Regions from separate parts of the Pseudomonas sp. FG6 genome, predicted to be linked through region 2. Evidence: predicted binding sites of a transcription regulator. Region 2 holds the regulator's gene; the other holds the start of a gene.
What was found. Region 2 encodes FliA, which starts transcription of late flagellar genes. Its sites were predicted from a motif close to CTAAAGTTTNNNNNNNNNNNGCCGNTAA; they were not measured.

Region 1: ACODSJ_RS03960 (flagellar protein MotY) is a predicted target of FliA. The motif match lies at 4,457-4,484, and genes of this name have one in related genera.

What each region holds. Positions count from the first base shown of each region.
Region 1 covers NZ_JBMDJD010000004.1:83,482-90,194, forward strand. The annotation lists gene ACODSJ_RS03940 (PA3496 family putative envelope integrity protein) at 74-256, shown strand; gene ACODSJ_RS03945 (response regulator transcription factor) at 312-938, opposite strand; partial or broken gene ACODSJ_RS03950 (hypothetical protein) at 1,409-1,666, shown strand; gene ACODSJ_RS03955 (argininosuccinate synthase) at 2,016-3,233, opposite strand; gene ACODSJ_RS03960 (flagellar protein MotY) at 3,362-4,360, opposite strand; gene pyrC (dihydroorotase) at 4,551-5,597, shown strand; gene rnt (ribonuclease T) at 5,594-6,271, shown strand; gene ACODSJ_RS03975 (peroxiredoxin) at 6,495-6,713, opposite strand, start outside.
Region 2 covers NZ_JBMDJD010000017.1:82,157-88,869, reverse strand. The annotation lists gene ACODSJ_RS13495 (chemotaxis protein CheA) at 1-1,401, opposite strand, end outside; gene ACODSJ_RS13490 (protein phosphatase CheZ) at 1,439-2,227, opposite strand; gene ACODSJ_RS13485 (chemotaxis response regulator CheY) at 2,246-2,617, opposite strand; gene fliA (RNA polymerase sigma factor FliA) at 2,785-3,528, opposite strand; gene fleN (flagellar synthesis regulator FleN) at 3,525-4,355, opposite strand; gene flhF (flagellar biosynthesis GTPase FlhF) at 4,470-5,819, opposite strand; gene flhA (flagellar biosynthesis protein FlhA) at 5,831-6,713, opposite strand, start outside.

The DNA.
Region 1 (6,713 bases), on a different contig from region 2:
AAATCTTTTTTACCCGATCGTGGTTTATCGATATAAGGAGCGCCAATGGCAGTCTTAGCCTGGAGTCGACCCCATGAGTACTGGCAAAGAACAACTGGATGTAGAAGACGAATTCATCGCGGCTGAAGGCGACGACGCAGAACCTGTGGTCGTGGAAGTGGCGAAGACCAATCTGAGTAAACGCCGCACCATTGATAACCTGCTCGAAGAGCGACGCTTGCAGAAGCAACTGGCCGATTACGATTTTGACCTCTGACACGTAAAAGCCTCCCTGATGGAGGCTTTTTACTGGGCACGCATAACCGTATCGCTCACACCAACCCGTTACGCTGCGCCAGCTCGATCAAATCGACCAATGAACGGGCATTGAGTTTCAATAGCAACCTCGTCTTGTATGTACTGACAGTCTTGTTACTCAAGAACATCCCATCGGCGATTTCCTTGTTGGTCTTTCCGCGAGCCAGTTGCTGTAGCACCATCATCTCCCGCCCGGACAAACGGTCCACCATATCCGACTCACTGGCATTGCCCAGACTGGAGCGCACCGTGTGCAACGCCTGGTTGGGAAAATAGCTGTAGCCGGACAGCACTGCCTTTATCGCACTCAATAACTCAGTAAGGTCCTGTTGCTTGCAGACATACCCCGCCGCCCCTGTCTGCATGCAACGCATCGAAAAGTGCCCGGGAGACTGGGAAGTCAGCACCAGCACTTTCAAAGGCGATGGATTGACGGTCAGCCGCGCAATAACCTCCAAGCCGTCCAGTTTGGGAATACCAATATCGAGAATGACAATATCGGGCATGAGGTCACGGGCAAACTGCAGTGCATCGACGCCGTTATCGGTTTCGGCAACAACTTCATATCCATGGCGCTCCATTAGCAAACGTACAGCAAGACGAATGACGGGATGATCATCCACGATCAGCACTTTATTCATGGGCAAATCCAACTTCGCTGTTCGAATTTTTAGAGCACGCACAATAGCGTAGTCATTTCTACCTTGGCATGCCGCCCCCCCCTGGCTGCTCGCACCGAGAGACGCAACCTACAAGATATACAGAAAAATCCTACAAATTCCCCCGGAAACAATGTGCCATTAATTCATTGACGGAGTGCGGCTGCCCGCTCTTGCCCACCCACGCTACCAGAAACATCCCCCCTTTTTGCGGTGCCAGTCCCTGCACCGAGGATTGAAAAGCAGCGCTCCTTCATAAAAAGTAACTTAATCCCCGGGATAAAACAGCAACATTTCGAACAGAGAAAGTTTACCCAGCAAAGAAAAACAAGCGAAACTGTTTTCAATAACGGCAACAGGACACTGCCTCCACACCAACACGTTAAAAATCGCTCTAAAACTTATCCCACTCATTAAAGAACAGAGAATTCATTCCCTCATGAGCACTTATTATGAAAACAACTTCGAAGACCATCACCAACCCTATGACCCTTATTGCTCTTTTCTCCACATTATCCGAAACCTCGGCGGCCATTTCCCTGCCCTTCCTGGATGATCAGGATCGCGAATATTACATCTGGTTCCTGATCACCTTCCCGTTTTACTTGTTGCTTCTTTTTTTCATCACCCTTAACTTCAATTACCACGCCTTGTATTCACCCTCCGACTTTCATAAGAGCAAGCACTTCATGAAAACCCTGGAGGACTCCCTCTATCGACGCAAACGCCTGTCGCGCCGACCAAGCAGGACCAGACGACCACGGGGGCATCTTCATCGACGCAGGCGCACGCCGGTACGGGGCGTTTCCATTGTGTACAGCCCATCGCAACGACGGCTCTCGACCTGCTGGTCAAAGCCCTCGAAACACGGCCGGGGTCACGCTGGGATCAGCGTCTACGTCATCTGCAGGCCACGCGCTACGGCGAACCGGCAGGACGGATGAACGATCTTTCCAAGAGGGGAGACAGCGTTGCAGCAGGACAGCCGCAAACGCAGGAGGAGAGGACGCCGATAACGGCCTGCCCATGGTTGGGCAGGCCGCTCTCATGCAGCCAGGGTCAGAACAGCTTGCGACCCTTGTTCGCCGCAATGCGCATGCGCAGGGCGTTGAGCTTGATGAAGCCGGCCGCGTCGGCCTGGTTGTAGGCACCGCCGTCTTCTTCGAAGGTGGCGATGTTGGCATCGAACAGCGACTCGTCGGACTTGCGACCGGTCACGATGACATTGCCCTTGTACAGCTTCAGGCGCACGACACCGTTCACGTTCACCTGCGAGGCGTCGATCATCTGTTGCAGCATCAGGCGCTCAGGGCTCCACCAGTAGCCGGTGTAGATCAAGCTGGCGTACTTGGGCATCAGCTCGTCTTTCAAGTGAGCCACTTCGCGGTCCAGGGTGATCGATTCGATCGCCCGGTGAGCACGCAGCATGATGGTACCGCCCGGGGTTTCGTAGCAACCGCGGGACTTCATGCCGACGTAACGGTTCTCGACGATATCCAAGCGACCGATGCCGTGTTCGCCACCGATGCGGTTCAGGGTCGCCAGCACGGTGGCTGGGGTCATCTCCACACCGTCCAGCGCAACGATGTCGCCGTTGCGGTAGGTCAGCTCCAGGTATTGCGGGGTGTCAGGAGCCTTCTCCGGGGAGACGGTCCAGCGCCACATGTCTTCTTCGTGCTCGGTCCAGGTGTCTTCCAGCACGCCGCCTTCATAAGAGATGTGCAGCAGGTTGGCGTCCATCGAGTACGGGGACTTCTTCTTGCCGTGGCGCTCGATCGGGATCGCGTGCTTCTCGGCGTAATCCATCAGCTTTTCACGGGACAACAGGTCCCATTCGCGCCACGGAGCGATAACCTTCACGCCCGGCTTGAGGGCGTAGGCGCCCAGTTCGAAACGTACCTGGTCATTGCCTTTGCCGGTGGCGCCGTGGGAAATGGCGTCGGCGCCGGTTTCGTTGGCGATTTCGATCAGGCGCTTGGCGATCAACGGACGGGCGATGGACGTACCCAAGAGGTACTCGCCTTCGTAAACGGTGTTGGCGCGGAACATCGGGAACACGAAGTCGCGGACGAACTCTTCGCGCAGGTCGTCGATGTAGATTTCTTTGACGCCCATGGCCTGAGCCTTGGCGCGTGCAGGCTCGACTTCCTCGCCCTGCCCCAGGTCAGCGGTGAAGGTCACCACTTCGCAGTTATAAGTGTCCTGCAGCCACTTGAGGATCACCGAAGTGTCCAGGCCGCCGGAATACGCCAGAACGACCTTGTTTACGTCCGCCATGCCATCACTCCACGGGTTGTACGGAAAGCCGAGAAGTCTACCGTCCAATGCGGATAATTTACAGAGGCGCGACAGCTTATGACGACGAAGCGACAGATAATGTCAACTGCGCGACGAGCCGGGTCGGTTCAGGACGTGCGCGCAGTGGCGCCCGCCGGAGCCTTGGCCGGGGCCGCAGCGGGGGCAGGAGCCGGTGCCTTGGCTGGAGCTGCGGCCGGCGCAGCGGGGGCGACGGGGGCTGGCGCGGAAACCGGCGGCGGTGCCGTGACTTGAGAGGGCGCCACGCGCTGCAAGAGCACGGCCACGCGGCGGTTCTTGGCACGGTTGGCCGCATTGGTATTGGGAACCAGGGGATAACGCTCGCCATGGAACCGCAGGGTGATCTGCGATTCCTGGAAACCGTTAGCCTTGAAGAAATCCATGACCGCCAGGGCCCGGCGGCGTGACAACTCACGGTTGGTCAACCGGTTGCCGCTGTTGTCGGAGTGGCCATCGAGCTCGACATGATTGACGCTCGGATCGGCCTTGATGAAGTCGAGCATCACTTGCAGCTGGGCCTTGGCATGCGCGTCGAGCTCAGTGCCTTCGCCGGGGAAGCCAATCTGGGATTGCTTCACCTGTTCGAAATTCTTTGGCAGCAGTTTCGCCACACAGCCTTGATAGTCGCTGAAGGCCTTGTTGAATCGCACCGGCAGCAAGCGGACTTCCGAGACCCGCCCGTCCTCGGTGTTGCGGCGCACCACCGGGCTGCGTCCTTCCATCAAGCCACTGATCAGGCGACCTGCCTGGGCCTGGGAGCTGTTGAACAGGACATCGCCACTGCCAATACTGACCGAGCCCAGATTGATGTCGCCGCGCCCGGGTTGCCACGGCGCAGCGGCCGCCAGCAAGGTCGCCGAACCGCCGCCAAGCACCGGGTTATAAGCCTTGAGTCGGAACGTGGCCTGCTCTCCCGCCCGGCGTACGAATTCGCCACTGCCAAAATCGGTGATCGGCTGGCTCAGCCGGCACTCGAATTTGTCGCCTTCGACCGTCCACTCAATGCTCTCCAGACGGGTCTGGAAAGTGAGCGCCATGGCGGGAAAGCTGGCAAACACACTGAGCAAGGCTAGATAACGCTGGCGCACGGGCAGCTCCACTGACTTTTACACAAAGATCGACACACGCTGAGAGTATGACGCAGGTCCCAGGCACGGCACGAATTCGTGGCACACCTGTAGGAGCTATCGGTCACTTGCGACAGAACTTGATAGCGGGTGCCTGAATCGGTCTTTTCCGGTAGCATTCCCAGAGTTTTACCCGCCTGGAAGCCCCCCAATGTCCGACCGCCTGACCCTGCTGCGTCCCGACGACTGGCATATTCATCTTCGCGATGGTGCTGTGTTGACCCATACCGTCGCCGATGTCGCGCGCACCTTCGGGCGCGCCATCATCATGCCTAACCTGGTTCCACCCGTGCGCAACGCCGCCGAGGCCGATGGCTATCGCCAGCGCATCCTCGCCGCACGCCCGGCTGGCAGCTGCTTCGAACCGCTGATGGTGCTTTACCTCACCGACCGCACCCAGCCCGAAGAAATTCGTGATGCCAAGGCCAGCGGCTTCGTTCATGCCGCCAAGCTGTACCCGGCCGGGGCCACCACCAACTCCGATTCCGGTGTCACCAGCATTGACAACATTTTCCCGGCACTGGAGGCCATGGCCGAAGTCGGGATGCCCCTGTTGATCCACGGTGAAGTGACGCGAGGCGATGTCGACGTGTTCGACCGCGAGAAGCTCTTCATCGACGAACACATGCGCCGCGTCGTGGAGCGTTTCCCCACCCTCAAGGTGGTGTTCGAGCACATCACGACCGGTGACGCCGTGCAGTTCGTCAACGAGGCCCCGGCCAACGTTGGCGCGACCATTACCGCCCATCATCTGTTGTACAACCGCAACCACATGCTGGTGGGCGGGATCCGGCCGCACTTCTACTGCCTGCCGATCCTCAAACGCAATACCCACCAGGAAGCCTTGCTGGACGCCGCCACCAGTGGCAGCAGCAAGTTTTTCCTCGGCACCGACTCGGCGCCACACGCCCGTCACGCCAAGGAAGCTGCCTGCGGCTGTGCGGGCTGCTACACCGCCTATGCCGCCATCGAGATGTACGCCGAGGCATTCGAACAGCGCAATGCGCTGGACAAGCTCGAAGCCTTCGCCAGCCTGCACGGCCCTCGCTTCTATGGCCTGCCGGTGAACAGCGATCGCATTACCCTGGTCCGCGACGAATGGACCGCCCCCGCCAGCCTGCCGTTCGGCGAGCAGACGGTCATCCCGCTGCGCGCCGGTGAAAAACTGCGCTGGCGCCTGCTGGAGGAAACGGCGTGAGTGAAGATCATTTCGACGACGAGATGGACGGCAACGGTGGTTCGGGCGGCGCCCGGCACCCGATGGCAGCACGGTTCCGTGGCTACCTGCCAGTCGTCGTCGACGTAGAGACCGGCGGTTTCAACTCCGCCACCGACGCCTTGCTGGAAATCGCCGCGACCACCATCGGCATGGACGAGAAAGGCTTCGTGTTCCCTGACCACACCTATTTCTTCCGCGTCGAACCGTTCGAAGGCGCCAACATCGAAGCGGCAGCCCTGGAGTTCACTGGGATCAAGCTCGACCACCCGTTGCGCATGGCCGTGAGTGAAGAGACGGCCCTGACCGACATCTTCCGCGGTGTGCGCAAGGCGCTGAAAGCCAATGGTTGCAAGCGTGCGATCCTGGTGGGCCATAACAGCAGCTTCGACCTGGGCTTTCTCAACGCTGCCGTTGCGCGGTTGGACATGAAGCGCAACCCGTTCCACCCGTTCTCCAGTTTCGACACCGCGACCCTGGCCGGCCTGGCCTACGGCCAGACGGTATTGGCCAAGGCTTGCCAAGCGGCCGACATCGATTTCGATGGCCGTGAAGCCCACTCGGCCCGTTACGACACCGAAAAGACCGCCGAGCTGTTCTGCGGCATCGTCAATCGGTGGAAAGAGATGGGTGGCTGGCAGGATTTCGATAACTAGGAGAGTGGCGCCATTGTGGCGACCCTCACTGCGTGGGAGCAAAGCTTGCTCGCGATACAGGCGACTCGGTTTCTGAAGGACCGCATCGCCGCCATCGCGGGCAAGCCTTGCTCCCACAGATCCCTGCCGTCCTCGGGTACGGCGTTTCAATCGATAATAGGGTTTACAGCCCCCATAAAAAAACCGGCCCATCAAGGGCCGGTTTTTTTATACCTCAGTGCGCTTACAGCTTGTCGCCGTGCTCGCCCAGGTAAGCGGCAACGCCTTCAGGCGATGCAGTCATGCCCTTGTCGCCCTTCTTCCAGTTGGCCGGGCAAACTTCGCCATGCTCTTCGTGGAATTGCAGCGCGTCGACCAGACGGATCAGCTCTTCCATGTTGCGACCCAGTGGCAGGTCGTTGACGATCTGCGAACGGACAACGCCTTTGTCGTCGATCAGGAA
Region 2 (6,713 bases):
GAGGTCGGTCTCTTCACCCACCAGTTCCAGGTTGATTTCTTTCTTGAGCTGGCGAGCCAGGTCTCGAACCAGGCGCGGGAAGCGCCCGAAGACTTTCTTGATCGGCTGCATCCGGGTCTTCATCACCGCGGTCTGCAGGTCGGCCGTGACCACGTCGAGGTTCGACACGGCCTTGGACATGGCCTCGTCCTGGCTGTTAAGGCCCAGGCGCACCAGACGGTTACGCACCAGCACCAGTTCGCCGACCATGTTCATGATCTCGTCCAGGCGTGCGGTGTCGACCCGAACGGTCGTCTCGGCTTCGCTGGTCGGTTTTTCCGCCGGCGCAGCGGCCGGAGCACGGGCAGGCGCCGCAGCCGCAGCGGCTGGCTTGGCGGACTCGGCCTTTGGCTCAGGTGCCTTGGCAGCAGGTTTTGGCACAGCCTTGGCCGCCGGCGCAGCGGCTGCGGTCGCAGCAGCGGCAGGCGCAGCCGTGGCTGTACCGACTTCGCTGAACTTGCCCTTGCCATGCAGATCGTCCAGCAGCGACTCGAACTCATGGTCCGTGATCAGGTCACTGCCCGCCGCAGCGGCAGCAGGCTTGGCCGGGGTCGGTGCCGAAGCGATGGCCGAATCCAGGGCCTCGACGGCAAAGTTACCCTTGCCATGCAACTGATCGAGCAAGGCTTCGAATTCGTCATCGGTAATGTCGGAGCTGTCGCCCTCGACCTTCGCTGCGACAGGTGCAGCCGCCGGAGCGAGCGCATCGGCAGCGAACTGGCCTTTGCCGTGGAGCTGGTCGAGCAACGACTCGAACTCGGCATCGGTGATCTCGTCGCTGGCAGCATCGCCCGTCGAGGCAGCCGGAGCGGCAGGTGCCGCCTGAGCCTGGGCCTCGGCCTTGACCGCGCTCAGTGAGTCCAGCAGTTGTTCGAATTCGTTATCGGTGACGTCGCCAGAAGCTTCGGCGACCGGTTCCTCGACCGCGGGCTCTTCGACAGCCTCCACGATCGGTGCGGCCTCATCGGCCGACTGCGGCTCGGCCAGGCGCGACAGCGCGGCGAGCAGCTCAGGGGTGGCAGCGGTAATGGGCGAGCGCTCGCGCACTTCGCTGAACATGCCGTTGACCGCATCCAGCGCCTCAAGCACCACGTCCATCAATTCCGCATCAACGCGACGCTCACCCTTGCGCAGGATGTCGAACACGTTTTCGGCAATGTGACAGCACTCCACCAGCTCGTTGAGCTGGAGGAAGCCGGCGCCTCCTTTTACAGTGTGGAAACCGCGAAAAATTGCATTGAGCAAGTCCGCATCATCAGGCCGGCTTTCCAGCTCGACCAGTTGCTCGGACAGTTGCTCTAGAATCTCGCCGGCCTCAACCAGGAAATCCTGAAGGATCTCTTCATCGGCGCCGAAGCTCATTAATGGATGCTCCTAAACAGGGCTAATACTCTAAAACTCAGAACCCAAGGCTGGACAACAGATCGTCCACATCGTCCTGACCTGACACAACGTCTTCTCTTTTATCGGCATGAATCTGCGGACCTTCACCCTGAGAGAGATGTTTTTGTGGATCTTTTTCAGCGAGTATTGCCGCACGGTCATGTTCGATGCCCGCAAAGCGGTCCACCTGACTGGCCATGAGCACGAGCTTGAGCAAATTGCTTTCGACTTCGGTGACCAGCTGGGTCACGCGCTTGATCACCTGACCGGTCAGGTCTTGGTAGTCCTGGGCCAGCAGAATGTCGTTGAGGTTGCCGGCCACGGCGCGGTTATCGGCGCTGCTGCGCGCCAGGAAACCGTCGACCCGACGGGCCAGCTCCCGGAATTCTTCAGCACCGACTTCACGACGCATGAAACGTCCCCAGTCGGCGCTCAAGGCCTGGGCTTCTTCACCCAGGCCGTTGACCAGCGGCGTTGCGCTTTCCACCAGGTCCATGGTGCGGTTGGCCGCAGCTTCGGTCAGTCTGACCACGTAACCCAGACGCTCGGTGGCGTCAGTGATCTGCGAGACTTCCTCGGCCTGCGGCATGTGCGGGTCGATCTGGAAATTGACAATCGCGCTGTGCAGTTCACGCGTCAGCTTGCCGACTTCCAGATACAGACCGCGGTCACGGGTCTGGTTGAGCTCATGGATCATTTGAACAGCATCGCCGAAACGGCCTTTTTCAAGGCTGTCGACGAGTTCGCGGGCATGTTTTTTCAGGGTCAATTCGAAATCGCCCATTGAAGATTCGTTATGCTCCATAGCTCCCCCGTGGCGCCGTTAACCGATGCGTTCGAAGATTTTTTCGATCTTCTCTTTCAACGCCTGGGCCGTGAAGGGTTTGACCACATAGCCGTTCACACCGGCCTGGGCCGCTTCGATGATCTGCTCGCGCTTGGCTTCGGCAGTGACCATCAGCACCGGAAGGTGCTTGAGTTTGTCGTCGGCACGTACCTGGCGCAGCAAGTCGATACCGGTCATGCCAGGCATGTTCCAGTCGGTGACCAGGAAATCGAAATTGCCGCTGTGCAACATCGGGAGCGCAGTGATCCCGTCATCTGCTTCGGCCGTGTTGGTGAACCCAAGGTCACGCAACAGGTTTTTTATGATCCGCCGCATCGTTGAGAAATCATCAACGATGAGGATTTTCATGTTCTTGTCCAATTCGACCTCCAAACAGTCTTAAACGCGTCCAGCAACCTGGGCGCGCCATTTCAATCAATCCGGCACAACGCTCGACAACGGTATGGAACACGACAGACAAGGACTGGTACAGCGCACGCCAGGCCAACCTCGTTCGCAGCGCCCCAACACTGCCATCAACGCGCTCGCCACTCCCCCAAACGCCCCCGCAAGCGGGCCGCGCACTGGCTGTGTAACTGGCTGACCCGCGATTCGCTGACCCCCAGGACCTCACCGATTTCCTTGAGGTTCAGCTCTTCGTCGTAGTACAGCGCCAAGACCAGTCGCTCACGCTCCGGCAAATTGGCAATCGCATCCGCCAGCGCACTCTGGAAGCGTTCGTCTTCCAGGTCACGCGCCGGCTCCATGTGAGCACTCGCGCCATCCTCGTGCAGCCCTTCGTGTTCGCCGTCCTGCAACAGGTCGTCGAAACTGAACAGGCGACTGCCCAAGGTATCGTTCAAAATCCCGTAATAATCATCGAGACTCAATTGGAGTTCGGCCGCAACCTCATGATCTTTAGCGTCGCGCCCGGTTTTCGCTTCAATTGCACGGATCGCGTCGCTGACCATGCGGGTATTGCGGTGCACCGAACGCGGCGCCCAGTCACCCTTGCGGACCTCGTCGAGCATCGCGCCACGAATGCGGATACCGGCATAGGTCTCGAAACTGGCCCCTTTGCTCGCGTCGTATTTGCTCGAAACCTCGAGCAGGCCAATCATGCCCGCCTGGATCAGGTCCTCGACCTGCACGCTGGCCGGCAACCGGGCCAGCAAGTGATAGGCGATTCGCTTGACCAGTGGTGCGTAACGCTCGATCAACTCGTATTGGGCGTCCCGTGCCGATTTCTTGTAGAGATGGTTGTAACTGCTGGCTGTCATAACACGGGCCCTGCTGTTTGTTGCACGAGACGCTCGACGAAAAATTCCAGATGCCCGCGCGGGTTGGCCGGCAGCGGCCAGGTATCGACCTTCTGGGCGATCGCCTTGAACGCCAGTGCACATTTGGAACGTGGGAAAGCTTCATAGACGGCACGTTGCTTCTGGACGGCCTTGCGCACGCTTTCGTCGTAAGGCACTGCGCCGACGTATTGCAGGGCGACGTCCAGGAAACGGTCCGTGACCTTCGTCAGCTTGGCAAACAGGTTGCGCCCTTCCTGCGGGCTCTGCGCCATGTTGGCCAGGACTCGGAAGCGGTTCATGCCGTAGTCGCGATTCAACAGCTTGATCAGGGCGTAGGCATCGGTGATCGAGGTAGGCTCGTCGCAGACCACCAGCAGTACTTCCTGGGCCGCGCGGACGAAGCTGACCACCGAATCGCCGATGCCGGCAGCGGTGTCGATCACCAGCACATCGAGATTGTCGCCAATGTCGCTGAAGGCCTGGATCAGGCCTGCGTGCTGAGCCGGAGACAGATGAACCATGCTCTGGGTGCCAGAGGCGGCCGGCACGATGCGAATCCCGCCAGGCCCCTGCAGCAGCACGTCGCGCAGTTCACAGCGGCCCTCGATCACGTCCGCCAACGTGCGTTTGGGGGTCAGCCCCAATAGCACGTCGACGTTCGCCAGGCCCAGGTCGGCGTCCAGTAGCATGACCCGTCGGCCAAGCTCTGCCAGAGCCAGGGACAAGTTCACTGACACGTTAGTCTTGCCGACGCCACCTTTGCCGCCGGTCACCGCGATCACCTGTACGGGATGCATGCTGCCCATGTTCGTTCTTTACCTTGTCTTCTTAGACGGAGGCCACATTACTGGCTGCGCGTTCACACACGGAACAATGCATGGCAGACCATCGATGTAGGTACAAAAAATATTCATATTACCTCAGCCGACCTGTTTGGTTGGACTGTGGTAAATATCAGCGAACATGTCAGCCATGGCTTCTTCGCTGGGTTCTTCCTGCATTTGCACACTCACGGCACGACTGACCAGTTGATGACGGCGCGGCAGATGCAAATCATCCGGGATCCGCGGCCCGTCGGTCAGGTAAGCCACCGGCAGTTCATGACCGATGGCCAGGCTCAACACCTCGCCCAGGCTTGCCGTTTCGTCCAGCTTAGTCAGGATGCAGCCGGCTAGCCCGCAGCGTTTGTAGCTGTGGTAGGCGGCGGTTAGAACCTGTTTCTGGCTGGTGGTTGCCAACACGAGATAATTTTTTGACTTGATACCGCGGCCGGCCAGGCTTTCGAGCTGCATGCGCAGGGCTGGATCGCTGGCTTGCAGGCCGGCGGTATCGATCAGCACAACACGTTTGCGCAGCAACGGCTCCAGCGCCTGGGCCAGGGATTGGCCCGGATCCACATGGGTCACCGACACATTGAGGATGCGGCCCAGCGTCTTGAGTTGCTCCTGGGCACCGATGCGGAAGCTGTCCATGCTCACCAGGGCAATGCTCTGGGCACCGTACTTGAGTACATAACGGGCGGCGAGCTTGGCCAGGGTGGTGGTCTTGCCCATGCCGGCAGGGCCGACCATGGCAATCACTCCGCCCTCTTCCAGCGGCTCGACTTCCGGGGTAGCGATCATGCGCGCCAGGTGGGCCAGCAACATGCGCCAGGCCTGGCGAGGTTCTTCGATGCCGTTGATCAACGCCAGCAGGTCCCGGGACAACGGGCCGGACAGACCGATGCGTTGCAGGCGGCGCCACAGGTTGGCTTGCGCCGGCCGGCTACCTTGCAACTGGTTCCAGGCCAGGGAGCCCAACTGGACTTCCATCAGTTCGCGCAGGCTGTTGAGTTCGAAGCGCATCGAGTCCAGGGCACGCGGATCGACACCTCGGGCCGGTGCTGCAGGCTCAGGTTGCGGACGACGCGGTTCGGCCTGGACCTGCTCGACCAGGGGTTCGGCAGCCGTCAGCGGCAGGCCGGCAGTCAGCGGCTGACCGGCGAACAATTGACGATTGGTGCCCGCAGCGGCCTCGCCTTCGCTGCTGCGCAGGCTCAGTTCGGCCTGGGCGCTGGCGATGCGCGACTGGGTCTTGCGCAGCTCATCCTCGAGCTCCATGTTCGGAACACGTGGGGCCAGCGCCGACAACTTGTAATCCAGGGCCGCAGTCAACTCGACACCGCCGGCGATCCGGCGATTACCGATGATGGCGGCTTCAGCGCCCAGCTCGTCACGAACCAGCTTCATGGCCTGACGCATATCGGCGGCGAAAAAACGCTTCACTTGCATAAACCACTACCTCAGCCGTTGGGCCCTACTGTCGCAACGATAGTCACTTGCTTGTTGTCCGGTATTTCCTGGTAAGCCAGCACGTGCAACCCCGGAACCGCGAGGCGCCCGAATCGCGAGAGCATCGCGCGAATCGGACCGGCCACCAGCAGGATCACCGGTTGACCTTGCATCTCCTGCCGCTGGGCTGCATCGATCAGCGAACGCTGCAGCTTCTCGGCCATGCTTGGCTCCAGCAGAACACCCTCTTCCGAGCCTTGCCCTGCCTTCTGCAAACTATTGAGCAATATCTGTTCCAACCTTGGTTCCAGCGTGATCACAGGCAGCTCAGACTCAGTGCCTACAATGCTTTGGACGATTGCGCGGGATACGCCAACACGGACCGCAGCCACCATCGCGGCGGTATCTTGACTCTTGGAAGCGTTGTTGGCGATGGCTTCGGCAATACTGCGAATGTCACGCACCGGCACCTGCTCGGCCAACAGCGCCTGCAGGATCTTGAGCAACTGCGACAACGACAGCACACCGGGCACCAGCTCTTCGGCCAATTTTGGCGAGCCCTTGGCCAGCACTTGCAGCAATTGCTGGACTTCTTCATGACCGAGCAGCTCGCTGGAGTGCTTGTACAGAATCTGGTTCAAGTGAGTCGCCACCACGGTGCTGGCGTCTACGACGGTATAGCCGAGGGACTGGGCCTGCGCCCGCTGGCTGATCTCGATCCACACGGCCTCCAGGCCGAAAGCCGGATCCTTGGCGGTGATGCCGTTGAGCGTGCCGTAGACCTGCCCCGGATTGATCGCCAGCTCGCGGTCCGGATAGATCTCGGCCTCGGCCAGGATCACGCCCATGAGCGTCAGGCGGTAGGCACTCGGCGCCAGGTCGAGGTTGTCGCGG